One region of the Thalassotalea euphylliae genome, then DNA from elsewhere that is predicted to be linked to it. Evidence: predicted binding sites of a transcription regulator. Region 1 holds the regulator's gene; the other holds the start of a gene.
The links. The regulator sigma-54, encoded in region 1, starts transcription at its own class of promoters, with help from an activator protein. The targets are predictions, from matches to a motif close to GTTGGCACGNNNNTNGNNT.

Region 1 (4,104 bases):
TTTAAAACCTAAAGCAAAAAGTGATAAATAGCCGATGACACAAGAAGTAACACTTACCGCGTCTGGCTTAGCAAAAGCTTATAAAGGTCGACAGGTTGTTAAAAATGTCAGCTTGTCGGTCAGTACTGGACAAATTGTGGGTTTACTTGGCCCTAATGGTGCGGGTAAAACCACGTCGTTTTATATGATTGTTGGCTTAGTGCCGAACGATAGCGGTGAAATCACTTTAGGGGCAGATGATTTAACTTTGTTGCCTATGCATGAGCGCGCGCGTCGCGGTATTGGCTATTTGCCGCAAGAAGCGTCTATTTTTCGCAAACTGACGGTTTATCAAAACATCATGGCGATCTTGCAAACACGCAAAGACTTAACGGAAGTTGAGCGTGAAGAAAAACTTGAATTGCTTATTGAAGAATTCAATATCGGCCATATAAGAGATAATACGGGCATGAGTTTATCGGGTGGTGAACGTCGTCGTGTCGAGATCGCCAGAGCGCTAGCGGCCGACCCATTGTTTATTTTGCTAGATGAACCTTTTGCTGGTGTAGACCCAATTTCAGTTGGTGATATTAAAAAGATTATTTTGCATTTAAAGCAGCGTGGCATTGGCGTTTTGATCACTGACCACAATGTCCGCGAAACACTTGATGTGTGTGAGCATGCATATATCGTTAGTCACGGAGAATTAATCGCTGAAGGTGATTCAGAACAAATTTTGGCGAATCAGCAAGTAAGAGATGTATACCTAGGTGAGCAATTCACGCTATAGTTAAATCATTAGCGTTTTACTTGAATAAAAGAATACAACAAAAGGAAACCGTTAGACTTAAATGCGTCCATCATTGCAGTTAAAAATTGGTCAGCAACTTACGATGACGCCGCAACTTCAGCAGGCTATCAAGTTACTACAATTATCAACATTAGACCTTCAACAAGAGATTCAAGAAGCGCTGGAGAGCAATCCACTGCTTGAAGTGGATGAGTCGGCGAGTGCCTCATCGGAAAGTAATGACAGCGAGTCTATAGACGATGCTTATTCTGCTACGGCAACGACCGAGCAGGTGACAACAGATGGTTCTGAAGATGCTATGCCTACCGCTGATGAGGTCAGCACTACTGAGGCGATGGAAAAAAATGACATTCCAGAAGAGTTGAGTATTGATACCACTTGGGATGAGTCATTTAGTGCAGGTGTAAGTAGCTCAGGCATTGGCACTGCAGGCAGTGATGACTACGTTTATCAAGGTGAAACCACCGATTCTATTCAAGACCACTTGCACTGGCAAATGGAGCTAACACCCTTTAGTGAAACCGATGAAGCCATTGCTATGGCAATTATCGATGCCGTTGACGATGCTGGTTACCTAACCGTTTCTGCCGAAGATATTTTGGAAAGTCTAGGTCTTGAAGAAGTTGAACTTGATGAAGTTGAAGCGGTATTAAAGCGTATTAATATGTTCGATCCTATTGGGGTCGCAGCGCGCTCTATTCCTGAATGTTTATTGATTCAATTGAATCAGTTCGATAACGACACACCGTATTTAGCAGAAAGTAAGCTGATCATTAGCGAGCACATTGATTTATTGGGTAATCGTGACTATCGTCAAATAATGCGAAAAACCAAGCTCAAGGAAGACCAGCTGCGCGAGGCACTGCGCCTGATCCAGTCGTTAAACCCAAGACCTGGTGATGCGGTAGTGCAAGGTGATGATCAGTACGTTATCCCAGATGTTTCTGTGGAAAAGAAAAATGGTCGCTGGGTGGTTGAGCTTAATCCAAGTACAGCACCAAGATTATCAATTAACCAGCAATACGCAGCGATGACCAAAAGTATGAAGTCATCGGACGATAATCAGTTTATCCGTTCAAACCTGCAAGAAGCCAAATGGTTTATTAAAAGTTTAGAAAGCCGCAACGAAACGCTACTAAAAGTGTCAAACTGTATTGTTCAGCGTCAGCAAGGCTTTTTCGAATACGGGCCAGAAGCGATGCGCCCGATGGTGTTAAACGACATCGCAGAAGCGGTTGATATGCATGAGTCAACCATATCGCGTGTAACCACGCAAAAATTCATGCACACGCCTAGAGGTATTTTCGAATTAAAATACTTCTTTTCTAGTCATGTTAGTACGGAAAATGGAGGGGAATGTTCATCTACTGCTATCAGAGCATTAATTAAAAAGCTTGTCTCAGCAGAAACTCCATCGAAACCATTAAGTGATAGCAAAATGGCGGAACTATTAGCAGAGCAAGGGATTAATGTTGCGCGACGGACAATAGCTAAGTACCGAGAGTCCTTATCTATTCCACCGTCAAATCAAAGAAAAAGTCTACTTTAAGTATTCAAGCAATGAGGAATAAAGCTTATGCAAATTAATTTATCAGGCCACCACGTAGAAGTGACAGATTCATTACGCGATTTCGTTAACACTAAGTTTGCAAAGCTGGAGCGACATTTCGATCACATCAACAATGTATACGTCGTTCTTACCGTAGAAAAATTAAACCAAAAAGCCGAGGCGACAGTTCACCTCAACGGCACAGAGGTTCACGCCTCAGCACAAAATCAAGACATGTACGCATCAATTGACTCGCTCATTGATAAACTTGACCGCCAAATCCTTAAATACAAAGGAAAAATTACTCAGCATTAAACTATGAAGCTGCAAGATATACTAACCGAGGACTGCACATCCTGTGCAGTCCCACTGTCAAGCAAAAAGAAAATCCTCGAGCAAATTTGCAGTATTGCAACTAGTCACATCCCTGAACACTCAACATTTGAATTGCTGCAAAGTTTGCTGGCTCGTGAAAAAATGGGCAGCACAGGCATTGGCAATGGTATTGCAATACCACACGGTCGCCTTACTGGCACGAATCAAGTTGTGGCAGTACTGATGACCACTGAACAGCCAGTGGCGTTTGATGCGATTGATAACCGCGCTGTTGATATCTTCGTGGCGTTATTTGTGCCTGAAGACTGTTGTAAAGATCACTTATCCACGCTGCAAAGTATTGCTAAGCTGCTTAGCAACAAACAAATCAATAAAAAAATTCGTAAATGTACTAGTAATCATGAACTTTACGAGTTGATTAACCAAGCGGAATAACGGTAAGCACACTATGAAACTTATTATCGTCAGTGGTCGTTCAGGCTCTGGCAAATCTGTTGCGCTCAGAGTTCTGGAAGATTTAGGATATTACTGCGTTGATAATATTCCAGTTAACTTACTACCTGCGCTTACCCATACAGTAATCAACGAATACGAAAACGTTGGTGTATCGCTCGATGTTCGTAATTTGCCGGCTGAGCCCAAAGACGTTCATGAGATTCTAGATTATCTGCCTGCTGCCGTAGAGCTGACCATTCTGTACCTTGATGCTAACGACAACGACCTAATCCGTCGTTTTAGCGAAACACGCCGTTTGCACCCGCTGATCAGACAAAATATCGCACTTGACCAAGCATTAGAATTAGAGAAAAAACTGCTTGAGCCTGTTTCAACTCGCGCTGACTTATATATGAATACTAGCCAGCTATCGCCGCACCAGTTAGCCGATCTCGTACGTGAACGCATACTTGGTAAGAAAACAGGGGCTATGGTGCTAGTGTTTGAATCCTTTGGCTTTAAACACGGTATTCCTGCTGATGCTGATTACGTGTTTGATGCACGATTCCTCCCTAATCCGTTCTGGGACAAAGAGTTAAAATCGCAAACTGGCTTAGACCAACCCGTCCGTGACTTTCTCGCTAGCCAGCCGATTGTCACTAAGTTTGTTTGGCAAATTAATAGTTTTTTAATGACTTGGTTGCCGCACCTAGAGCGAAATAACCGTAGTTATGTGACAATAGCGATTGGTTGTACTGGTGGTAAGCATCGTTCAGTCTATATTGCTGAATTACTTGCTGGAAACTTCCGCAAAGAGCGTGAAGATGTGCAATCGCGTCATCGCGATATTGAGATAAAAAGTACTTAACAAGCATTGTGCTCACCACTGAGCCATATTACTAAGGCAAGCTGAGCGAAGCACCAACGTAAGCTAAGCAGCGCAAATCGCTAATTACTAATAACAAGAACTAAGAGGTTGCAATGGCAAGCGTAT
Region 2 (4,104 bases), 400 kb from region 1:
CGCTAGCGCAGCCAGTTAACAGCGCCATAATAATCACGATAGTTAATTGTTTCATCAGGTTAACCTCAACTATTAAAGCTGCTGGTTCAAGTAACTCAGCATTTGGTCGACCGCTGAAATTACTTTTGAATTCATTTCGTAAACCCGTTGGCTCTCAATCAGGTTAACCAACTCTTCCGTAGTATTTACATTTGACGTTTCAAGTGCCCCTTGCACTATCATGCCGTAACCTTCCAAACCTGGCACACCTTGCGCTGGCGCACCACTAACAGCTGTTTCAGTAAATAAGTTCTGACCAATCGGCTCTAAACCTGTCGGGTTGATAAAGTTAACAGTGTTAATTTGGCCAACAACGGCGTTGTCAGCCTGTCCTTGAATTCGTACCGAAACTTCACCGTCTTGCGAGACATTAATCTCAAGCGCATCATCCGGGATTGTAATTTGTGGCTGCAATGGATAGCCTGCACCAGGGGTAACAATGTTGCCTTCTTCGTCCATCGTAAACTGACCATTACGGGTATATGACGAAGTACCATCCGGTAATAACACTTCGAAGAAGCCATCACCTTGAATCATTAAATCCAACGAGTTATCTGTGGTAATCATATCCCCTTGGGTATGAATTTTTTGCGTTGCTACCACTTTGGCACCAGCACCTAACATTAAACCCGACGGTAATTCAGTGTCTTGAGCACTGCGTCCACCCGGTTGATTAATTGTTTGATACAGCAAATCTTCAAATACTGCGCGACTTTTCTTAAAACCAACAGTACTCGCGTTAGCTAAGTTATTGGAGATAACAGCAATATCTTTCGTTTGCGCATCTAAGCCAGTTTTACTAATCCACAATGCTGGGTTCATACTTCACCTCGAAAAAATAAATTAGAAAGCACGCAATAACGAAGAACTTGCTGAATCAATTTCTTCTGCTGTTTTCATTAGTTTCAGTTGCATTTCAAATTGACGCTGCAACGCAATCATGTCGGTCATTTCATTAACAGGGTTAACGTTACTGGCTTCAAGCGCACCGCTCGCTAATTGCACGGTTACATCAGCTGGCTCAATATTGCCGTCTTTACGACGAAATAGGCCATCATTGCCCTTTTCAATGTCTCGGACATCTGGGTTAACCATTTTGATACGGCCAACTTCCTCTTGAGCATTAGCTGGCGCACCTTCTGGCTGAACGGTAATCGTTCCATCACCCGAAATATGAATATTGTTAACGGGAAGCGGTAAAAAAATTGGTCCGGCGTCACCAATCAGTAAATCGCCATTGCTGGTTTCTAGGCCGCCCGTTTCAGTTAACTTTAAATGACCAGCTCGGGTATAAGCTTCGCCGCCATCTGGCGTTTGCACCGCTAACCAGCCATCACCTTGAATGGCAACGTCAAGATCGCGTTCGGTGGTTTGAATTGAACCGCCGCCAAAATTTTGGCTGGCGCGTTCAGTCATGGAAAACACCCGAGTTGGCAACCCTTCACCAAAAGCCTGCATGGTTCTAGCTTGCGCTAAATCGGCTTTAAAACCAGTAGTTTTGGCGTTTGCGAGGTTGTTCGCTGTTACCGCTAAAGCGTGCATATTTTGCTTCGCACCGCTCATTGCGACATAGAGCATTTTATCCATTGTGGACTCCGATCAACGTTGCATATCTGTTAGTTCAATATTCTTAATCTAACAAAAGCAAATAGAGTGCCAGAAATATCAACTTACCGATAAAAAGAGAATCAAAAGAGAATTTGAAGTGTAAAGCGAAATTATTAAGTAGGCGTGAATATAGAAATCAAAATAAAGCCCCAATAAAACTTGGGGCTTGATAAACAAAGCTAGATAATTGTTTAGTAAATTCGCTAGTAGACTATCGAATCTGCAAAATTGTTTGGTTTAGCTGGTTATCAACTTCTAGTGAACGAGAGTTCGCTTGGAAGTTACGCTGCGCGGAAATCAAATCGATAAGCTCGGCGGTTAAGTTTACGTTTGACTGTTCAAGAGCCGATGAGTTAATCGTACCAAAAGTACCTGAACCTGCTTCACCAGCGAGTGCCTCACCAGAAGTTAAACTTTCCTTCCAAGAGGTACCACCAACCTGCGTTAAACCTTGGTTATTAGCAAAGTTAACTAGTGCAACACGAGCTAGAGGCTCAGATGTACCATTCGAGTAGGTTGCGCGAATCAAACCGTCATCATCAATATCAAGACCAGTCAACCGACCAACAGCTAAACCATCTTGTTCCAATGAGGTAACTTCAAAGCCCGCAGCAAATTGCGTAGGCTCGTTGGGGTTACCTCCTGTCGGATCTAAATTAAAGTCAATGGTAATGGTCTGCGTAGGATCCGCACCGTTAGTTAAAATACCAGCCCCTAACTGAGCAGTTGTTAACGTGTCAGGATATTGCCCCTGAAATTCACCGCCAGCAGAGAAATACATTCGCGCAGCGCCCGCCGGTATGCCTGTATTTGTTGGTGTAGCGCCAGCAGAGTTTACACCTGAACCAGTGCCAGTATCGGCAATATTTAGTTGTTGACCATCGACAGCCGTATAGACATCCCACTCATTAGCCGCTGACTTTTTAAAGTAATAGGTCATTACATGGCTATCACCTAAACTGTCAAACACGGTTACCGATGTAGAATGGTTGTAGGTTAGTGGATCGGTTATATCAAACGCTGCAGCAATCACAGGGTCGCCAGCAGGTAAGTTCATGCGAATATCAACTTCACGGCTCTGCATAGGAGAACCCGAAGCAGTAGGAATTTGTATCGGTGAAGCGGTACTTAGCGCAACAGAAGATGAAGAGCCATCACTGTTAACAGGGAAGCCTAATAGGTGACCACCCTGAGAATTAACAATAAAGTTATCTGAATTTAACTTGAATTCACCAGCACGCGTATAAGAGCGTTCTAAACTACTTAACTCTGGCACTGTTGCGAAAAAACCGTTACCTGTAATCGCCAAATCTAGCGCGTTGTTGGTAAAACGTATACTACCTTGGGAAAATTGCTGCGCCACTTCTGAAGTAAGTACACCATCACCGGCTTTTGTATTACCTGCTGCCAGTAGCGAAGTTGCAAAAACATCAACAAATTCAGCGCGAGACTCTTTAAAACCTGTGGTATTAACGTTGGCGATGTTATTTGACGTTACATCTAAATCTTTTTGGGCAGCGTTTAAGCCACTTAGTGCTACATTGAAAGTCATAGTTTCACCTCTTGGAAATCTTTTATTGAATTAACTTACTAAGCTAATTTCGCTTAGCCTTGAGTTACTTCAACAACATCAGATAAATTCATCGTTGAACCGCCGTTTAGGTTCAACACAATATTACCGCCAGCACCTGCTAGCGTTACGCTGTCTACTTTTCGATAAGTCATGGCTTGCAGCTCTGACGCTTGGCCGTCAACTAAGCCTGCAACACGAAAACGATATGCCCCTTCAGGCGCTAACTCGCCATTTGAGGTCATACCATCCCATGTAAAGTTCGACTCACCTGCTGGCACATTGCCAACCGGAACTGTTTGGATAATTTCGCCCGCCGTGTTTTCAACATAAATATTGACGTTGCTCGCGGGGCTATCAGTAACAATCTTACCTTTGGGCTGCTCACCAGTTGCCATACCAAAAGTATTGTCTTCAACCAAAACGCTTCGACCAACTAAAGAAGAAGCTTGTAATGCTTGGCTTGACGACATTGAATTTGCAAATTGTGCAAATGAGTCATTAAGTCTTGCCACACCATCTGTCGTTGAAAACGCCGTCATTTGCGAAATCATCTCGTTGTTCTCTACAGGCTTGGTTGGGTCCTGATGAGCAAGCTCTTGAGTCATCAAGGCAAAGAAATCTTCCTGGGTTAACATGCCGTTGCTATCATCGGCTTCTGGTACCCCAGTCTCTCGTTGCCAGCGAAGGCCGTCTAAACTGCTGCTGCCACTAACTGAATCCATACTCTATCTCACTCTAACTGCTGGTCGAGCCTATTAGCTCTGACCTAATCTCAGGGTTCTGTTCACCATATTCTTAGCTGATTCCGCTAATTGAATATTGGTTTGATATGAACGTGAGGCAGAAATCATATTGGTCATTTCTTCCATCACATTCACATTCGG

Region 2: flgF (flagellar basal-body rod protein FlgF) is a predicted target of sigma-54. The motif match lies at 1,682-1,700, and genes of this name have one in related genera.

What each region holds. Positions count from the first base shown of each region.
Region 1 covers NZ_QUOT01000001.1:1,758,643-1,762,746, reverse strand. The annotation lists gene lptA (lipopolysaccharide transport periplasmic protein LptA) at 1-31, shown strand, start outside; gene lptB (LPS export ABC transporter ATP-binding protein) at 35-769, shown strand; gene DXX94_RS07920 (RNA polymerase factor sigma-54) at 831-2,339, shown strand; gene hpf (ribosome hibernation promoting factor) at 2,367-2,654, shown strand; gene ptsN (PTS IIA-like nitrogen regulatory protein PtsN) at 2,658-3,110, shown strand; gene rapZ (RNase adapter RapZ) at 3,124-3,978, shown strand; gene DXX94_RS07900 (HPr family phosphocarrier protein) at 4,092-4,104, shown strand, end outside.
Region 2 covers NZ_QUOT01000001.1:1,355,802-1,359,905, forward strand. The annotation lists gene flgH (flagellar basal body L-ring protein FlgH) at 1-55, opposite strand, end outside; gene flgG (flagellar basal-body rod protein FlgG) at 73-861, opposite strand; gene flgF (flagellar basal-body rod protein FlgF) at 883-1,626, opposite strand; gene flgE (flagellar hook protein FlgE) at 1,859-3,199, opposite strand; gene DXX94_RS06030 (flagellar hook assembly protein FlgD) at 3,253-3,942, opposite strand; gene flgC (flagellar basal body rod protein FlgC) at 3,976-4,104, opposite strand, start outside.